2 regions of the Clostridium sp. CM041 genome follow, and region 2 is predicted to be linked to the other one. Evidence: predicted binding sites of a transcription regulator. Region 2 holds the regulator's gene; the other holds the start of a gene.

Region 1 (10,734 bases), 140 kb from region 2:
TAATGTGTGGTGAACTAAATAATTGTGGAATTGATGCAGTGCCTTTAACTGGTGGACAAGCAGGTATAATCACAGATTCCAATTATAACAATGCAGCAATACTTAATGTGGAGACAAAAAAAATATTGGATATTTTACAAAAAGGGAAAACACCAGTAGTAGCAGGATTTCAAGGTATGGATGAAAAGGGCTATGTCACGACTATTGGGAGAGGTGGCAGTGACGTTACTGCTGCAATACTAGGGGCAGCGCTTAAGGCCTCTCAGACTCAAATATACACTGATGTAGATGGAATTATGACAGCGGATCCAAGAATAGTTTCTGAAGCGACTTTAATAAAAAAAATAAGTTATGATGAAATCTTTCAATTTGCAGATCAAGGAGCAAATGTTATACACCCAAGGGCAGTTGAAATATGTAGAAGGTATAATATACCATTAGTAATAAAAAATACTATGAATGATTGTGATGGAACAGTAATTAGTAATTTGGGAAATGAAGGTTATGAAAATATAATTACAGGTATTACGCATATGAATAATAGAATTCAAATAAAAATATGTGAAAATTCAGGTTCTAGTTATGATGATATATTTGATATTTTAGCTGAGAATCTTATAAGTATAGATCTTATAAATGTTTTTCCTAAGGAAAAAATATTTACTATTGATGAAAAAGACTTTACTAAATTTGCTGATTTAATAAGAGATCTTAATATGTCCTATTCATTTGTGAAGGATTGTAGTAAACTTTCAATTATAGGTTCAAAAATGAGAGGTATGCCTGGCGTTATGGCGAGAATACTTAAGGCGTTAACTAGAGAAAATGTTGAAGTACTGCAAACAGCAGATTCTAATATGACTATATGGTGCCTTGTAGAAACGGGATATATTGAAAAAGCAATTAATGCTTTACACAGGGAATTTAAATTAGGATAATAAATGTATATAGTTTCTCTTAATGCACAAAATAAAATGGATTAGGAGGAATGAAAATGTTGAAAAGTGAAAAAAACAAAGAAACCATTGAAAAAAATGTAAATGAACAGGTTGAAAATATTAAAGAACTGGGTACAACTAATATCCCAACTCAGGATGCTAAAATTCAAGTTTTGTCTATTATAGGTCAAGTAGAAGGACATATGATGTTGTCACCTCAAACAAAAACTACTAAGTATGAACATGTTATTCCAGAGCTAATTGCTATGGAGAGGGATGATAAAGTAAAAGGTATTCTTATAGTTTTAAATACTGTAGGAGGAGACGTGGAAGCGGGGCTTGCAATAGCAGAGATGATTAGAAGTCTTAGCAAACCAACTGTATCACTTGTAGTAGGTGGAGGGCATTCAATAGGTATACCACTGGCAACAGCAGCTAAGTATTCATTCATTTCCCCATCTGCAACTATGATAATTCATCCTATAAGAATGAATGGTCTAATAATAGGGGTGCCTCAAACTTTTGAATACTTCAATAAAATGCAAGAAAGAATAACAGAATTTATTATTAGAACCTCTAAGATTGATAAGGAAACGGTAAATAGATTAATGCTTCAAACTGATGAGCTTTTAAATGATATGGGTACTATACTTATAGGAAAACAAGCAGTTGATAATGGATTAATAGATGAGGTTGGTGGCATTAGTGAGGCATTATCAAAATTAAACGAAATGATAGGTTAAAAATAAATTAGATATAAACAGGTTAAAATGGCCTATTTATGTCTATTTTTAATGATTTGTTACTATGACGAATATAATCTAATAATTTTTTTATATAACTAGTTTAAAATTGATATATAAATATATTGAAAGTTAGAGGAGATTTCTAAATTTTGTAGAAATAATAAGGATAGAGGTGATACTTTGACTAGAAAAAAAACTAAAACTAAATCTAAAGTTGCAAGTAATGTAGATGCTAATAGTGAGATTTATGGAATTATTTTAATAACAATAGGTATATTAATTTTATTAAGTATTTTCTCAACTAGGGGTTCTAATTCTAATTCCATATCAGGTACGATAGGTAATCTAATTAATCACATGCTTTTTGCAATTTTAGGAGTAGGTGCATATCTTTCGCCGTTCCTTATAGTATTTATTGGCATTTGCAAAATTGTTAAGAAAGGTAAGATAAATTTTAGTAAGAAGTTTTGTGGAATAATACTTTTTATAATAAATACACTATTATTTATACAAATGTTATCTTTAAATAAGTATTACACTAAAGGAGATTTTTTGCTCGGAGTAAATAAGATATATAATTCAGAAAGTGTATTACATGGTGGGATTATTAGTTATTCAATTGATGTACCATTGCATACACTATTTGGAGCTGCAGGTAGCTATATAATTTTTATTGCTATTTATGTTATATGCTTTATTATAATATTAAACGTATCGCTAAATGATGTCTTTTTTTATTTAAAGGATAAATTTATAATTAAAAAAACTGCGAGTAAAAATGATAGTAAGGATTTATATATTCAAAATAATGATAAGCAAGAAGACTTAGTAGTTCCGAATAGAGAAAAAAATAAATTTATTAAAGATATTAGCAATAAAATTAAAATAATCGATTTTATAAAATCAAATGAAATTGCTACAGATGTGGAGGGATTAAATAAAGAAGAAACTGTTAGTAGTGCTAGGAATGACAATGCACGTGCTTCAAAAGAAAGTCATATAGATAATTCTATCAATCAGGAGTTGGAGAAAGAAATTCAATTAAATAGTGTAAATTCAAAGCCAAACTATAAATATGAATATCCGACTGTAGATTTATTAAATGAAAATAATACCTCCAAAATGAATAAAAATGATAAAAAAGAATTGCTTAATAGTGCCAATAAGCTACAAGAGACACTAAGTAGCTTTGGAGTTGAAGCAAAGGTTATTCAAGTTACAAAAGGACCCTCAGTGACAAGGTTTGAGCTTCAGCCAAATGCTGGTGTTAAGGTGAGTAAAATTGTAAATTTAGCAGATGATATTGCACTGAATTTAGCTTCTTCCGGGGTAAGAATTGAGGCACCGATACCTGGTAAGGCAGCTGTAGGCATTGAAGTGCCAAACAAAGAGTTAAGTGCAGTATACTTAAGAGAAGTAATAGAATCTAATGAATTTTCAGCTTCTAACAAAAATTTATCCTTTAGTTTAGGAAAAGATATAGGCGGTAACTGTGTTGTTTCGGATTTAACAAGAATGCCACATTTGCTGGTAGCAGGGGCCACAGGCTCTGGAAAAAGTGTTTGTATAAATTCATTAATAATAAGCATACTTTATAAATATTCTCCAGAGGAGGTTAAGCTATTATTAATTGACCCTAAGGTTGTTGAATTAAATATTTATAATGGGATACCTCATCTATTAATACCAGTTGTAACAGATCCCAAAAAATCTGCAGGGGCTTTAAATTGGGCTGTAAACGAAATGTCAAGAAGATACAAGAGTTTTGCTGAAAACAATGTGCGAAGTATAGAAGGATATAATGAATTAGTTAATAAAGGCATTGTTGAAAATAAATTGCCGTGGATTGTTATTATAATTGATGAGCTAGCAGATTTAATGACGGTTTGTGCTAATGATATAGAGGAATATATTGGAAGACTTGCACAAATGGCAAGAGCGGCAGGAATGCATTTAGTAATTGCGACGCAGAGACCATCAGTTGATGTTATTACAGGTGTAATAAAAGCCAATATACCTTCAAGAATATCTTTTGCAGTTTCGAGCCAAATAGATTCAAGAACAATTTTGGATTCCTCTGGTGCAGAGAAATTACTTGGGAAAGGTGATATGCTTTTTTATCCGGTCGGAGAGGCTAAACCATTCAGAATACAAGGAGCGTTTGTGTCAGAAGAAGAAGTTGAACGAGTTGTTGATTTTATAAAAAATCAGACGACAGAAGTAAACTATGAAAAAGAAATAATAGATGAAATAGAGAGTAGTTCAAATAATAAAAGTATTGATGATGATATTGATGAATTATTAAATGAAGCAATAAGAATAGTAGTTGAAAATGGACAAGCATCTACTTCCTTATTGCAACGTAAGCTAAAAATAGGGTATAATAGAGCAGCAAGAATTATTGAACAAATGGAGGAACGGGGGATTATATCAGCTAGAAATGGAAGCAAACCTAGGGAAATATTATTAAGTGATAGTGAGTTAAAGGAACAATAAAAAAAAATGTAAGAATAATTGTAAATACCCTTGTTTAATTTGCAAATCACATTTACAATAATTTATGGGTACAAATGTAGGAAGATAAAAGTAATTAACTATTATTTACATAAAGAATCAAACAAGTAGTATGATATTTGGTAAATAGGAGTTACTCAGGTTGATAAACAAGGAGGATGACTGGTGGAAAAATTAAAAGTTGGAGTTATAAATTTAGGCTGTGATAAAAATAGAATTGATAGTGAGATTGTAATAAGCAGTTTAAGTGGGAAATATGATATGACAAATGATCCTAAACTAGCAGATATAATTTTAGTGAATACTTGTGGATTCATAGAATCGTCGAAACAAGAATCAATAGACACTATTTTAGAAATGTCAGAATACAAAAAGAAATATAATTGCACAGTATTGATTGCAACGGGTTGCCTTACTCAGCGTTATGGGGCGGATCTGATTGAATTGATGCCAGAACTTGATATACTGCTCGGTGTTAATGATTATGACAAGTTACTAAGTAGTATAGAAGAGGTTCTTTTAAAAAATATTAAAGTACAACATTGCACTTATAGTGATGATAATATTAATGAAGGACAAAGAGTATTAACTACAGAAATATACTCTGCTTATATTAGAATTTCCGAGGGCTGTGATAATGCTTGTGCATATTGCGCAATACCCAATATTAGAGGGAAATATAGAAGCAGAAAAATGGAGAACATAATACAAGAGGCCAAGGATTTAAGTGAACATGGTTGCAAGGAAATTATTTTAGTTGCTCAAGATACCACTAGATACGGGATAGATTTATATGGCGAAAAAAACCTACATAAGTTAATAAGTAAAATTTCTCAAATAAGTGGGATTGAATGGATAAGAGTACTTTACTGTTATGCAGAAGAAATGACGGATGATATTATTAATGAGATTTCTTTAAATGATAAAGTCTGCAAATATGTAGATATACCAATTCAACATATAAGCGATGATCTTCTTAAATCCATGAAAAGGAAAGGAAGAAAAAATATCATAACAGAAAACATAAATAAGATGAGGAAGGGTATTAAGGGATTAACCCTTAGAACTACATTAATCGTTGGATTTCCAGGAGAAACGGAAGAAAATTTTGAAGAATTGAAACAGTTTATCAATGAAACTAAATTTGATAAATTGGGAGTGTTCAAGTACTCAATGGAAGATGGTACTGCAGCTGCAGAGATGAAAAATCAAATTCCAGAAGAAATAAAGGAAAAACGTGAAGAAGAATTAATGATTGTGCAACAAAATATATCAAAAGAGATAAATAGTAAAAAAATAGACAAAATCTACAAAGTTTTAGTAGAAGGATTTAATGGTAAAACTTATTTTGGTAGAAGTTATGAAATGGCACCAGAAGTTGATGGAACTATTTTCTTTGAATCTGACAAAGCTTATAATAAGGGCGAATTCGTTACAGTAAGGGTTACCAAAGCGTTAGAATATGATTTAATAGGAGTTGTGTGCTATGAATCTTGCAAATAAACTTACAATGATTCGAATTTTTTTAGTACCTATATTTTTAGTATTTATGGCAGTTAAGGGAATACCCTATGGAAGAGAACTGGCTACAATTGTTTTTATAGTAGCATCTCTCACTGATAAGTTGGATGGCTATGTAGCTAGAAGCAGAAATCAAATAACTAATTTCGGAAAATTCATGGATCCTCTAGCAGATAAACTTTTAGTAACTGCTGCGCTTGTTTCATTAGTGGAGCTTCAAATTGTGTCTAGTTGGGTAGCTATGGTTATAATTGCTAGAGAATTTGCAGTTTCAGGACTTCGAACAATAGCTGCTTCAGAGGGAAAAGTAATTGCGGCTAGTAAATGGGGAAAACTGAAAACCGTTATTCAAATAGTAGCTATAATTACAGCATTAATAAATTTATCTTACGCAAATACAATATTAAATGCGTTAACTAATATTTTCATGGCTGCCGCAGTAATTATTACAATAATATCTGGTGTTGACTATTTTGTAAAAAACAAAGGTACAATTAGAGTCGATAAGTGATTAAATTATTAGAGTTTGTTAATAATACAAATAAAAGAATTTCTTTATTAAATGAAAATGGCAGATATTGCTTTGTATGTTGACCATATAAAATAAATGGTGTATACTTAAGTTCAGAACAAACGTTCGTCGAAAAAGGATGGTGAACCCGCAGGGGAAATTTATGAATAATGAAAAATTAAAAGCGCTAGAAGTAGCTATGGGTCAAATAGAAAAACAATTCGGAAAAGGTTCTGTAATGAAGCTTGGAGAAAATAGTAAGTTAAATATAGAGGCTATTTCCACTGGTTGTTTAGGACTTGACATAGGTCTAGGCATAGGTGGTGTACCTAGAGGAAGAATAATAGAAGTTTTTGGACCAGAATCTTCAGGTAAAACTACAGTTGCACTTCATATAGTTGCAGAAGCTCAAAAAAATGGTGGTACAGCTGCATTTATAGATGCAGAGAATGCTTTAGACCCTGAATATGCTAAAGCACTAGGAATAGAAATAGAAAATTTAATAGTATCACAACCAGACACTGGTGAACAGGCGTTAGAGATTACAGAGGCTTTAGTTCGCTCTGGAGCTATAGATGTTATCGTCGTGGATTCGGTAGCAGCACTAGTTCCTAAAGCTGAAATTGAAGGCGAAATGGGAGACTCTCATGTAGGACTCCAAGCAAGACTTATGTCTCAAGCTTTAAGAAAACTTGCGGGTTCTATAAATAAATCCCAATGTGTTCTTGTATTTATAAATCAATTAAGAGAAAAAGTAGGAGTAATGTTTGGTAACCCAGAAGTAACCCCTGGTGGTAGAGCATTGAAATTTTATGCATCTGTTAGACTAGATATTAGAAAAATAGATACAATTAAACAAGGCGATGAATTTATGGGTAATCGAACAAGAATAAAAATAGTTAAAAACAAAGTAGCTCCTCCATTTAAGAAAACTGAATTTGATATTATGTATGGTCGCGGCATATCTCGAGAGGGAGATGTTCTAGATATAGGAGTTACAGAAGAGATTGTACAAAAAAGTGGAGCGTGGTTCTCATATGGAGATATAAGACTTGGACAGGGAAGAGAAAATTCAAAACAATATTTTAAAGAAAACCCTTTGGTTATGTTAGAGATAGAAAACAAAATTAGAGCAAAACATAACCTACCATTATACAAGAATGCAGAGACTAGTAAAAAAGAAGTTAGCAAAAAGGAAGCAAGTAAAAAAGAAGCATAAAAGCAAGTTTTTACTTGCTTTTTTTCTTTAACTTATAATTAAGGAGTATTATTATGGTATCAGGCATGTGCATTCTATGATGCAATATGCTAAAGTTTATCATAACTACTATATAATAGTAAGAATAAAGACTTATTTAAACGTTAAAATCTTGACATTAACTGAAAAGTAATATAAAATAAATACAAATACTGGTTTAGTATATTTAAATTGTTACCAATTAAATATAGCACCTTTTCTAGCTTTCATATTTACTCTTAAATAGATTTGAAATAAGCAAAGGAGGTGTTGATAATCAATGGATACTAAAAGTCAAACAATGCTCATAGTAGTTTGTGCTATTTTGGTTGTTGTTTTAGCATGTATTTTTGTTATAATTTATATTAGAAAAAATATATCTCAAGCAAATATTTTCAAGGCCGAAAAAGAAGCTAAAAAAATTATTGATGAAAGTGTAAAAGATGCTGAATCAAAAAAGAAAGAGGCTATTTTAGAAGCCAAAGAAGAAGTTCACAGACTTAGAACTGATTTAGAAAAAGAATCAAGAGAAAGACGTAATGAAGTTCAAAGGTTAGAAAGAAGAAACATCCAAAGAGAAGAATCATTAGATAAAAAAAGTGATGTGCTGGAGAGAAAAGAAGAAAATCTTAATAAAAAACAACAAGAAAGTGAAATGCTAGAAGCAAGTGTACAAGATTTATACACAAAGCAAAGAGGGGAATTAGAAAGATTATCAGGGTTGACATCTGATGAGGCAAAACAAGTTTTATTAGATGAAATTAGAAAAGAAATTAAACACGATGCTGCAATTATGATTAAAGAAATTGAAACTAAGGCAAAAGAAGAAGCTGATAAAAAAGCAAGAGAAATTATTACTTATGCTATTCAAAGATGTGCAGCCGATCATGTAGCAGAAACAACAGTTCATGTGGTTTCGCTTCCTAATGATGAGATGAAAGGAAGAATAATAGGTAGAGAGGGTAGAAATATTCGAACTCTAGAAACGCTTACAGGAGTAGATTTAATAATAGATGATACACCTGAAGCAGTAATTCTTTCAGCATTTGATCCTATAAGGCGCGAAGTTGCTAGAATAGCACTTGAAAAACTAATAGTGGATGGAAGAATTCACCCTGCTAGAATTGAGGAAATGGTAGAAAAAGCTAAAAAAGAAGTTGATAGTGACATAAAAGAAGAAGGAGAACAAGCAACTTTTGAAACAGGAGTGCATGGACTTCATTCGGAAATTATCAGGCTGCTCGGAAGGCTTAAATACAGAACCAGTTATGGTCAAAATGTATTAAAGCATTCTATAGAAGTTTCATATTTAGCTGGACTTATGGCATCTGAACTTGGAATTGACCCAACACTCGCTAAAAGATGCGGTCTACTTCATGATATAGGTAAAGCTGTAGATCATGAAGTTGAAGGTCCACATGCGCTTATAGGTTCAGAAATAGCTAAAAAACACCATGAGTCCTCTATTGTAGTAAATGCTATTGCAGCGCATCACGGTGACGTTGAGTTAGAATCCCTTGAAGCAATACTAGTTCAAGCGGCAGATGCTATATCAGCGGCAAGACCAGGTGCAAGAAGAGAAACTTTAGAAGCTTATATTAAAAGATTGGAAAAATTAGAAGAAATTTCAAATTCTTATGAAGGTGTAGAAAAGTCATATGCTATTCAAGCTGGAAGAGAAGTTAGAATTATGATTAAACCAGAAATAATTGATGATGCAGGTGCTGTTGAAATGGCAAGAAATCTAGTTAAAAGGATTGAAAATGAACTAGAATATCCTGGTCAAATTAAAGTAAATGTAATTAGAGAAACACGAGCTATTGACTATGCTAAATAATTAAATGTAAGATTAAATCCTCTTGAGATTTAGAATATTTCTAAACCCTAAGAGGGTTTTTTTATTTCATATTACATATTATTTGGAAAAGTATGTAATGTGGAATCAGGTTGCTCCATTTACATCACAAAAAAAAAGTGATATATTAGTATCATAAGAATTAAATTAATATAAGTATTGGGGGTAAGAAAAATGGTATTATCTAAAAAAGCAAAGCAAATAACAACATCTTTAACACTAGATATAACTGCAAAGGCTAAAAAAATGAAGGCTGAGGGCATAGATGTCATAGGATTTGGTGCTGGTGAACCTGATTTTGATACACCCAAAAACATACAAGAAGCAGCTATAAAAGCAATTAAAGAAGGCAGGACAAGATATACAGCAGCTTCAGGTATTATTGAACTAAAACAGGCAATAATTGGAAAGTTAGAGAGAGAAAACAACTTAACTTACACACCAGCTCAAATTATAGTTTCAGCTGGAGCAAAACAATGCTTAGCTAATGTATTTCAAGCTATTTTAAATCCAGGAGATGAAGTTTTAATTGGAGTTCCATATTGGGTCAGTTATCCAGAATTGGTTAAATTAGCGGATGGAGAACCTATCTATATAGAAACAGAAGAAATTAATGAATTTAAATTAACAATTGCGAGCCTTAATAGAGCATTAACGCCTAAATCTAAAGCAATAATAATAAATAGTCCAAATAATCCTACAGGTACTGTATATTCAAAGGAAGAACTTATGGAAATTGCTGATTTTGCAAAAATAAATAACTTAATCATAATATCGGATGAAATTTATGAAAAATTGTTGTATGGTAGTAATGACCATATTAGTATAGCAAGTCTTTCAGAGGATGCTTACAGAAGAACTATCGTAATCAACGGCCTTTCTAAGGCTTACGCTATGACAGGATGGAGAATAGGATATGCTGCTGGTAGCACGGAAATAGTATCGTTAATGTCTAATATTCAAAGTCATACTACATCAAATCCCAATTCAATTGCGCAATATGCGTCAGTTGAAGCTTTAAATGGAAATCAAGATGATATAGCTAAAATGATTGGACAATTTAAGCTAAGAAGAGATTATATGGTGGAAAAAATTAATAGCATTAATAATTTATCTTGCATAAAACCTGAAGGCGCTTTTTATGTTATGGTGAATATAGGGGATGTTTTAAATAAATCAATCGACGGAAAAGTTATAAAAGATTCGATTGCTTTTTCAGATATTTTACTTGAAAAAGAAAAAGTTGCTGTTATACCAGGTATAGCATTTGGAGTAGATAATTTTATAAGATTGTCTTATGCTACTTCTATGGAAAATATAAAAATTGGACTTGATAGAATAGCGAGGTTTGTTGAAAATATTTAAAATTGATTTACATGATTTTTAATGATATTATAATAGCATGCGTTAAT
Region 2 (10,734 bases):
CTCGCTATGAAAACAATAATATTCACAGCAGATAATCCTACTAAAATGTATATTGCTCTAGCAAGGAAGGGAACAAATCCAAAGATAAGACTAACTAAGTTAACATTTAACAATCCTAAAAGTCCCCAATTTAAAGCACCAATCAATACAAACACGAATGAAAGTTTGTCGATAATACTAAGCTTATACATAATTACCCCCAGACTAATATAATTATTCTATTTGTATAAATTATATTATAAATATAATATTTTAGAACTGTTTAATAATTTCTTTAAAGCGTATATAATGTTATGGTATATAAATTTATATACTAAAAAATAATTTGGAAAGTACAAATTAAGTATACGAACATTTTCATTACTTTTAGCACTATTGTATGTTATAATATGAATGAAACTTGTTTTATATTTAAAATTGTACGTATGGAGGCAGAATATGAGAAATTCTTATAATACACCATTAAATAGTAGATATGCATCAAAAGAGATGAGTTATTTATTTTCAGATGATATGAAGTTTAGAACATGGAGAAAGCTTTGGGTTGCACTAGCTGAAGGTGAAAGGATATTAGGAATCAATATTACAGAATCTCAAATTGAAGAGCTTAAATCCTATGTAGATAATGTGAATTACGAAGTGGCTGAAAATAAAGAAAAAGAAATACGACATGACGTAATGAGCCATGTATATGCATATGGGGTTCAATGTCCTAATGCGAAGGGTATTATTCATTTAGGGGCTACTAGCTGCTATGTAGGCGATAATACAGACTTAATAGTCATGAAAAAGGCTTTACTATTAATTAAGAAAAAATTAATTAATGTAATTAGTAAATCTTCAGAATTTGCATTAAAGTATAAAGATGTTCCTACACTAGGTTTTACCCATTTACAGCCAGCTCAATTAACTACTGTAGGTAAAAGGGCAACCCTATGGATTCAAGAATTAATAATGGATCTAGAAAATTTAGACTTTGTAATAGATAGAATAAAGTTACTAGGGGTTAAAGGAACAACTGGAACCCAAGCGAGCTTTATGAATCTATTCGAAAATGATGAGAAAAAAGTAAAAGACTTAGATAAATATGTAGCGAATAAAATGGGCTTTGAAGATACATATCCCGTTACTGGTCAAACTTATTCTAGAAAAGTAGACTCTATAGTATTAAATACTTTATCAGAAATAGCTCAAAGTGCATATAAATTCAGTAATGATTTAAGGATACTTCAAAGCATGAAAGAAGTGGAAGAGCCTTTTGAAAAAAATCAAATTGGATCCTCTGCAATGGCATACAAAAGAAACCCTATGCGTTCTGAGCGAATTAGCTCTTTATCAAGATATATTATAGTGAATTCATTAAATCCTGCTATAACAGCTGCAACACAATGGTTTGAAAGAACATTAGATGATTCAGCTAATAAGAGAATATCCGTAGCTGAAGCTTTCTTAGCACTTGATGGAGTATTAAATTTGTATATGAATATAGCTGGAAATATGGTAGTATATGAAAAAGTAATTACTGCTCATGTAAACCACGAGCTTCCATTTATGGCTACAGAAAATATCCTTATGGAAGCTGTTAAAAGGGGCGGGGACAGACAAGAACTTCATGAGAACATTAGAGTTCATTCTATGGCTGCAGCAAAACGCGTTAAAGAAGAAGGCTTAAATAATGATCTTATAGAAAGAATAATAAATGATGATAGTTTTAGGATGTCAAAAGAAGAGATATTTGCTGTAATTGACCCGATTAAATTTGTAGGTAGAGCTCCAAGTCAAGTAATAGAATTTATAGATGAATATGTAAAACCAATAATCGAGGCCAATAAAGATGCATTAGGAGTAGAAACTTCTATAAACGTATAATCCTTAGTATTGGATAGAAATTATACTATAAAAAGCTATCAGTGATGCAAACAAAACTGATAGCTTTTTTAGTTTAACGACATTTTAGAAGGAAAGTCTCCCAATTCTATAAGTAAGAGTTACATAACCTAACAAATAGAAAATTTCAGTGGTAGTATAAATCTCCTTTTGAAGTCGGTAATATTGTAGCTCCACAGGCCATGATTTCACTATAACTTTCGAAGAATAAAATTCAAATTGCATGTGGAAATAATAAAAATAATAAAAACATTTGTTTATTTTTATTATTTTAGAAAAATCAGGATTTTGCTCCCCCTCTTGTAGTATAATAATGTCGTGAAATGTAAGTTTCACGACATTATAATGATTTTTGGAGGTACTTATGAAATCGAATATAAATACTATTTATAACAATGAACTCCCACCGTTTCTAAATGATTATCTGAATTATTTATCTACTATTAAAGGATGTTCTAGTTCTACTGTTGTTGCTTATACTGCTGATTTATCATTGCTATTAAAGTTCTTAAAAATATACAAAGGTCTAGTCTCTTCAGAAAATGCTCTGCCTCTTGAGAACATTATAATTAGTGACCTAACTTTAGATACATTAAAAACTCTTACATTGCAGGATTTATATGCCTATATCTCCTATCTTGGGAAATATAGGGCTAATGGTAACTACGCTAAAGCAAGAAAAATTGCATCTATAAAGTCCCTATTCAAGTATTTAACCACTAAGGCTAAAGTGCTAACTATAGACCCGACAATAGATTTAGAGTCACCAAAACTTGGTAAAAGAAGTCCTGTTTTTTTAACATTAAGTGAAAGTAAGGCACTACTAGACGCTACAAGCTCTAGAGATAAGCATTCTATTCGCGACCATAGTATTATTACATTATTCTTAAATTGTGGTATCAGGCTGTCAGAACTTTGTAGTATAAACATATCCGATTTTAAAGATGATACATTATCTATTATTGGGAAAGGAAATAAAGAACGAACCATTTATTTGAATAAAGCTTCATTGAAATCAATTTATAAATATTTGCCTATTAGAAATATGAACATAGATAAAATTCATTCTGAAGATAAGGATGCCCTTTTTATAAGTGGTAAATATGGAAGAATTAATAAACGCACTGTGGAGAGAATTGTAAAAAAATATATAGGTAATGCTGGACTTAATAAAGATAAGTATACTCCTCATAAATTAAGGCATACATCTGCTACTCTTATGTATAAATATGGAAATGTAGACATTAGAAGTCTACAAGAAATATTAGGCCATGAAAATATATCTACCACCCAAATATATACTCATGTAGATAATGATAAATTAAGAAATGCGGTTAAGTCAAATCCACTTTCTGATGAATAAAAAAAAGTATATATTACGCGTATTGCAATACGGTTAATGCATTATGCGTAATATATACTTTCTAATACTTATATTTTTTTTAGTCTTATAAGTCCAGGAAATTCTTCTTGAAGTAATCCTGAGTTATCATCTTCATTTTCAAGTAGCTCTTTTGCCCCGTCTATGTCATCTATAAATTCCCAAACCTCATTGTTTTCAGGTATGAACTCATCTTTATGTAGTTTTAAAAATTCATCGCTGGCTACCACTGAGTCATAATCTTCAAGTTTTGGTAGTTCATCATTTTCATTTTCATCATTATCTACTTCTTCCGCTAAATTAATTTCAGACCTGTCACAAATATTTTCGTCTACCTCTTCTACCCCTTCAATCTCATTATCCTCAAAAACTTCATCAATTTTTATAGCTTTTACATCGTAACCTTCCATTTCTAAGCATTTACCGCAATTATTACATTTCTTATTTGAATTTAATTCACAGACTTCACATTCTCCACAACTATTACAAATTTTCTTATTATTAAATATACAATTTTTAGACATACAACACTCCAATCTATTTATTTCAAATACTTTCATAATAGACTATTATAGCAAATATATTTTCAATAATCAAACACTAACACCCCTTAATAATGACTTATGTATTCATACATAATAATATATAATTTTTTATTTTTATTAATAACTATAAAACAGAACGTAAGTTTGATGTTATTACATTTATATGGTATAATTATACTATGAATGGGAGGCGTTTACATGTTAACTGAAAAAAAAGATAAGCAAAGTGAAATATATAACTTTATAAAGAAACAGGTACAACTAAAAGGATATCCACCTTCAGTCAGAGAAATATGTGATGGCGTAGGATTAAGATCTACTTCGACTGTTCATGGGCATTTAGCAAGACTAGAAAAAAAAGGATTTATCCGTAGAGACCCTACCAAGCCTCGTGCAATTGAATTAATAAAGGATTCTGTCATAAGAAAAGAACTTATAGATATACCTATTATAGGGAAAATCACTGCTGGCAAACCAATACTCGCAGTTGAAAATGTTGAAGATACATTTACACTTCCTTTAAATTTCACTAAAACCAATAATGAACTATTTATGCTTAAAGTTTCTGGTAGCAGCATGATTGAAGCAGGAATATTGGATAAAGACCTTGCTATAATTGAGAAAATCAATACCGCTAAAAATGGCGATATAGTTGTAGCTCTTATTGATAATGAAGCAACTATTAAAAGATTTTTCAAGGAAAAAGATCATATAAGGCTTCAGCCTGAAAATTCAACTATGTCCCCTATCATAGTTGATGACTGTGTAATTTTAGGTGTACTTGTTGGTATTTACAGAAAGTATTAAATATCCACCTTTAAAGATTTTATGTAACAAAAAAGTCCTGCAATGAATATATCAATTGCAGGATTTTTTTATTCTATTATTAAGTCATAAATATTTACTTTCTAGTTCAAATAACTCTTGAAAGTGCTATTAGTATTCCAATTTTAGCATGATCAAACGTTAATCCACCCTGTAAATATGCTATATAAGGCTCTCTTATTGGAGCGTCTGCAGATAATTCTATAGATGCTCCCTGAATAAATGCACCTGCTGCCATTATAACCTTATCTTCATATCCTGGCATGTCCCACGGTTCACATTGAACAAAAGAATCAATGGGAGACCCCTCTTGTATACCCCTACAGAAATTAATTAACTTTTCCTTATCATTAAATTTAATTGCTTGAATTATATCACTTCTTTTATCAGTATACTTAGGAAGAACTTCAAAACCTGCAAGTTCCATAATTCTTGCACAGAAAATAGCGCCCTTCAATGCTTCCATAGCTATATGTGGTGCTATGAATAGTCCTTGATATAAAGAACGCATAACTCCAAACGTAGAACCACATTCCCCTCCTATTCCAGGAGTTGTTAGTCTGTAAGAAGCTTGTCGTACATATTCTTCTTTACCTGCAATATATCCACCTGTAGGTGCAATTCCACCACCAATATTTTTTATGAGGGATCCAGCAACTATATCTGCTCCTACATCTGTAGGCTCCGTAACATCAATAAATTCACCATAACAATTATCTACAAAACAAATAACCTTTGGATTTATAGCTTTTGCAGCGCTTATAATATCATCTATTTCAGAAATTAATAATGCTTTTCTCCAGCCATATCCAGTAGATCTTTGAATATGAATTAGCTTTATTGACTTATCTTCAATCAGTGTCTTTTTCATTAAATCAATATCAACTTTAGAGTTATCGTTTAATTCTAATTGTTTATATTTTACACCATAATCTTTTAATGAGCCTATATCCTCCTTAGCATTTATACCTATTATATTAAGAAGTGTATCATAAGGTGTTCCGCATACCGATATCATGGTATCATTAGGTCTTAAATTACCAAATAAGGACGCTCCAATTGCATGTGTTCCATTTACGAAATGCGGCCGAACGAGTGCACTCTCACAATTGAAAATTCTTGCATATACTTTATCTAATGAATCTCTCCCAATATCGCCATAACCGTATCCAGATGAATTTGTAAAATGGCATTCGCTAATTCGTTCATCTTGTAGTGCGGTCAAAACCTTAAGTTGATTAAACTCTCTTATTTCATCAAGAATTTTAAACTCATCTTGTACATCTTGTATTGCTATATCATAGAGTTTTAGCGTTTTTGAACTTATTTTATACTTCTTTTGAAGGTATACTTTTGTTATGTCTATCATGATTCCAGGTCCCCTTTTTATTATGTATATATTATGTGTTTTAAACTTTAACTACCGTAATAATAGTAACATAAATAATACCGATGTAGAATAGTTTTATTTATATATCAATCATATTAGTATGTATTTAATTGTCTCTTTCTTTACTATTACAGCACCGCAGGTGATGATTTAACTTTTTCAATAATCTCTTCAACAGTTTCCTCTAATTCTTTTCCAACTTTTTTATACTCAATTTCAAATTTTTCATTTTGATTTTTCATAAAATACATTAACGCATAATAAGTAGGCTTAAATTTATCCTTTAGCTTAAATTCAGCTTCATTAAACATTTTAAATAAGGAATTGTATTGTTTTTTAGCCATTAGAAAAATTAAATATTCATTAATAGATTTATTATATTTATCTGTATTATTAGCTGATCTTAAAAATAAGCGAGCTTTTTCTAAGGATTCTTCTATTCGATCATTAGAAAGTAAGGTTTCAGATAAAACATAAATGGTATTAAAATCATTTTCATTTTTTTCATTTTTTTCATTTTTTTCACTTTTGTTAATTAGGTCCTCTTTATTGCACCAGCTTTCAAAAAAACCCACAAGCCATTTCACCTGCTGTTTTTCTTTTTCTCCCCCAAACCTCATCATATACCATATGTTAAAAAATCGTTCTTTTATTTTGTACATATAATTTTTCTTATTTACAGGTGTTTTATTTATTACTCCGTTTTTTTCTAATTGATTTAACTGAGCGGATACTTCTTTACTTTGCATTCTTATTTTATCTGCTATTTCTTTTGTGGTTATGGCATCAAAGCGTAAAGCTATAACATCAACAATTTCCTGTTGCACTGGAGATAACCTATCCATTGTATGTTTATAAAGAGGTGTTACTCTATCTAGTAATGTATCTAATTGTTTAAATACGGGTCCGTTGTCAACATTTAAAATATCGAAAAGTAATGCCATGATTCTTGGCACCCCACCTGTTAACCGCCTTAAAGCTTCTATTTTCCCACTGTTACTTTTAAGTATCTCATTTATACCCTTCTTATTAAAAATTCCACCTAACTTTTCAAAAAATTCCACAGTTTCTTCTGAATTTAATCCTTCTAATTTTATCAGATTAAAGAAGTTATAGAAGGGATTACTATAATCAAAAGTAAATTCTAAAACTTCTGAAGATGCTCCTATAATTCGAATTTCAGCAGAGGTTAATAGAATTTCTCTAAGTTTTTGCTGCTCATAGATTTTAAACTTCTTTAGAATACCGAAAGTATCATCTATTAATAGTATTAATTTTTTATTTTTTTCTTTAAGTTTTTGCTCAAGTATTTTAAAGCATATATCTTCGTAGTCTTCTACCTCTGCATATTTATCCATTTCATCATAAAGCCCTACAAACTCATCATTTTCCATTTCAAGATTCGCAGCCGTTACCTCCCAAAGTTTAAACAGTCTCCGTATACTGTATTGCTCCTCAGGAAATATAACAGGGATAAACTTTGCTTTTAGCTGCTTATCTCCTTTTATTTCAAAGTATATTCTTTTTAATAAAGTTGTTTTACCATATCCTCTTTGACCTTCTATGATATAATGCTGCTCTGGATATTTCATGTCAGAATTTTTTATATCTTTAAAAATCTTTTGAAATTCTTTTTTCCTTATTACAAATCTATCAACTAATTCTTGATGCGATAAATTATTGGGATTATAAAAACTTAAAGTACTAGTTTGCATTTTTTTTACACCACCACATTCTTAATATAGGAGAGGTAAATGTATATAATTTTTCCTCCTCATCATTATTTATATATCCATCATCAATAATAGTATTTAAGAGATCTTTATATGTTTCGCAAAGATTATATTTTACAGCTAAATCATATATTTCGTTATAAGTTATCTTCTTAGCTTCTGTTATAGCTATTATGTTTAATACTTCTATAATAAACTTATAGTCATTATTTTTGTACACCTTAAGCCTCTCATGCCAACTGCTAAATTTATTATTTTCCTCTATCATCCGTTTAATTGCTATATCAACCGATTTATTATATATAGAGCATATTTGATCTTCATCATAAATATCCTGAATTTTATCCATAGCAAGTTGAATATAAAAAGGAATCAACCACTTAATTTCATGTAGCATATGATTTATAGTAGCGGTATCCATTGTGAAATCAAGCCCTTTAAGTAGTTCATTTATAAGACTTTTCCCCTCTGATTCACTTAGTGGAGTGACTTTTAAAATATCTAGATCATTTATAAACTTTGAAGAGTCCATTCGTCTTGCAATACCCTCGAGGCTTATGGACCCTGTATATATGAATTGAAATTTATTATTTATATCACTATTTTGTCTTAATGCTCTATTACTTTGAAGAAGATGAACTGCATATGTAGTGCCTTCATTTTGTTGAATATTTTCTATCGTTTGAGCAAATTCATCTATCATTATAATTAATTTGTGCCCTTCTAAATCAATAGATCTCATAATTTCTATAAACTTTTCATAATAATTAAGTTCAATAGTCTTAGTAAACTTAACAGTGTCTATGCCTACTTCGTCAATACTTTTAAAAATGGTTTTAGCTAAATCTTTAATTGAATTTATTACTTTGTCTCTTTTCTTTATTGAATCGCAATTTAAAATGGCCTTTACAATTTCCTTATAATACTTATTTTCGTTGTAAACAGACTCCGTAATTACATAGATTATATAATATTTATCCCTTGGGTTATCTTCTATATACCTCATTAAAGATGTTTTCCCAACCCTTCTTGGAGCTGAAATTATAATACTACTAGCTGAATCGATTTTTCTCCATAATTTATTTATTAAAATAGGTCTTTTAAAAAAATTTTCACCTCGTGCAGCTTGCCCTGTTGTAATTTTCATAATTAGCACCTCCGCAATTACTTATATTTACAATTATATCTAACAAAAAATATTTTGTCAAGCATTCTAACAAAATATTTTTTGTCAAAGTCAAACCCCTTATTCACTTTTTTTACAATTACTAAACAATTTAAGAAACATGTAACCTAACTACTTAAAATAATATCTGAGGATTACTATAGCAAATAAAACTTCCTATTAATAATATCAATCCTAAAATTCTAATAATTAAGATAGTTTTTTTAATCCCTAATTTACTAAATGTTTCTGGTGTTCCAAATGGGAATACAATAATACAGCACTTAATATCATAACGCCTACACATATGTTATTTTCTCATTTTATTATTTATGCTCTTTCCATAAACAATCCCCTATCTTCATTTCAGTAAAAACAGCCTTAAAAGAATTTTTACTTGGTGAACATGCAAGTAACCCAATATTAATTTCTTTTTCACCTTCAAACAAGTGGAAAATCCGCATCTGTTTGAAATTTACACCATCAAAGGAATTTTCAAGACAATAATCACTCTCTCGTCTGCTTAATCTATACCACATACAATTTACAAATGCTCCAATATCCGTAGTTGCCCAATCAGAATATCCATGATTTGTTACCACACTTCCAAGCCATGCAGTATTATTGTCATGAAATTCTATTCCTGCCTTTACCCAATTTTCACTGTTTTGATAAATTGCAACTCCACATTGGTCAAACAATGCTGTACTATTAAACTCTGCCTTTACTGTAAATGAAAAATATCTTTCATCTGTTGTAATATAAAGAACATGAGCATTATCATTTCTAAATCCATAATAAGTTCTTTGCCAAAAATCAGTGTTAGGGTCTGTTATAATTTCAACTCTATCTCTTCCAATTACATAATTTCGAGGTTTAAAAAACCATTTTTCTTCTTTATCACTAATTTCAAACATCTTAATCCTCCCCCAATTCAAATAACTTTTAATACATAATAAAATACAACTGCGTCGTAACTAATGTAATATTATCATAATTTACCACACTTTGGAACAATTTCCTCATAAATAAAGACCATACATTGTTTATATATACGCAACACTAAAATCAATTGTCCAAGCCATTTATATGTGAATTAGTATAGATAAACAAGCAATGTTGGCGCTACTACGATAATAATAGGGACGACTCATAGTCCCCACTTCATTGATATATCAATAATGTGGAGACTCAGTACAAGAAACGGAAAACAGTCCCATTTCAATAACTCTGTTACTTTATCTTTGTTTCCTTCAATATCAAATTTATCATCAAATCAACAAACTTGTCTGGTTCGTTTCTCCATGGATCGTGCCCTGAGTGTTCAAACCAAATGAGCTCTTTAGAAGGGGCTTTTAGTGAATTGAAATAATCCTCAACCAATACTGGTGACGCGTTGACATCGTGACGACCTTCCATAAAGTACACTGGAACATCTAACTTTATAGCTTGTTTACGTAGATCTAAATTGTATAACTGAGGATAGACATGATTAAAAGTAGTAACTAAACCAAAAAAATAATTTACTTTATCGCATAACCCATACTCAGTACCTCCAATTTCACCAAATGTATTATATCCTGCTCTCTCAATTTCAGAATTTTTTGTCATATGTTTACTCAAGTACTGTGAGAGGGTAGAAAATTTCCAAACTACATCTTTACCATGGTATGGTGGCAGGCCTTGATTTTTCATTTTTTCAATTTGTTTTATATCTCTGCTATCTTTTGCCATCTTAAGCACTAGTTCATACATACGGACATCGGTTTCAACGAATTCAACCATCTGACCAGTACCAATAAAAGCAG

Evidence for each region. Region 2 encodes LexA, which represses DNA repair genes until DNA is damaged. Its sites were predicted from a motif close to CNAACANNTGTTNG; they were not measured.
Region 1: recA (recombinase RecA) is a predicted target of LexA. The motif match lies at 6,346-6,359, and genes of this name have one in related genera.

Annotation. Positions count from the first base shown of each region.
Region 1 covers NZ_CM143648.1:741,392-752,125, reverse strand. Annotated here, with positions in the region: gene dapG (aspartate kinase) at 1-938, shown strand, start outside; gene ACWJJT_RS03670 (ClpP family protease) at 995-1,681, shown strand; gene ACWJJT_RS03665 (FtsK/SpoIIIE family DNA translocase) at 1,865-4,180, shown strand; gene rimO (30S ribosomal protein S12 methylthiotransferase RimO) at 4,364-5,701, shown strand; gene pgsA (CDP-diacylglycerol--glycerol-3-phosphate 3-phosphatidyltransferase) at 5,685-6,230, shown strand; gene recA (recombinase RecA) at 6,394-7,449, shown strand; gene rny (ribonuclease Y) at 7,748-9,304, shown strand; gene ACWJJT_RS03640 (pyridoxal phosphate-dependent aminotransferase) at 9,497-10,687, shown strand.
Region 2 covers NZ_CM143648.1:602,440-613,173, forward strand. Annotated here, with positions in the region: gene ACWJJT_RS02950 (DUF378 domain-containing protein) at 1-191, opposite strand, end outside; gene purB (adenylosuccinate lyase) at 439-1,869, shown strand; gene ACWJJT_RS02960 (tyrosine recombinase XerC) at 2,252-3,250, shown strand; gene ACWJJT_RS02965 (hypothetical protein) at 3,319-3,792, opposite strand; gene lexA (transcriptional repressor LexA) at 4,012-4,620, shown strand; gene ACWJJT_RS02975 (methionine gamma-lyase family protein) at 4,727-6,007, opposite strand; gene ACWJJT_RS02980 (ATP-binding protein) at 6,157-7,743, opposite strand; gene ACWJJT_RS02985 (ATP-binding protein) at 7,733-8,908, opposite strand; gene ACWJJT_RS02990 (DUF1349 domain-containing protein) at 9,253-9,843, opposite strand; gene ACWJJT_RS02995 (alpha/beta fold hydrolase) at 10,160-10,734, opposite strand, start outside.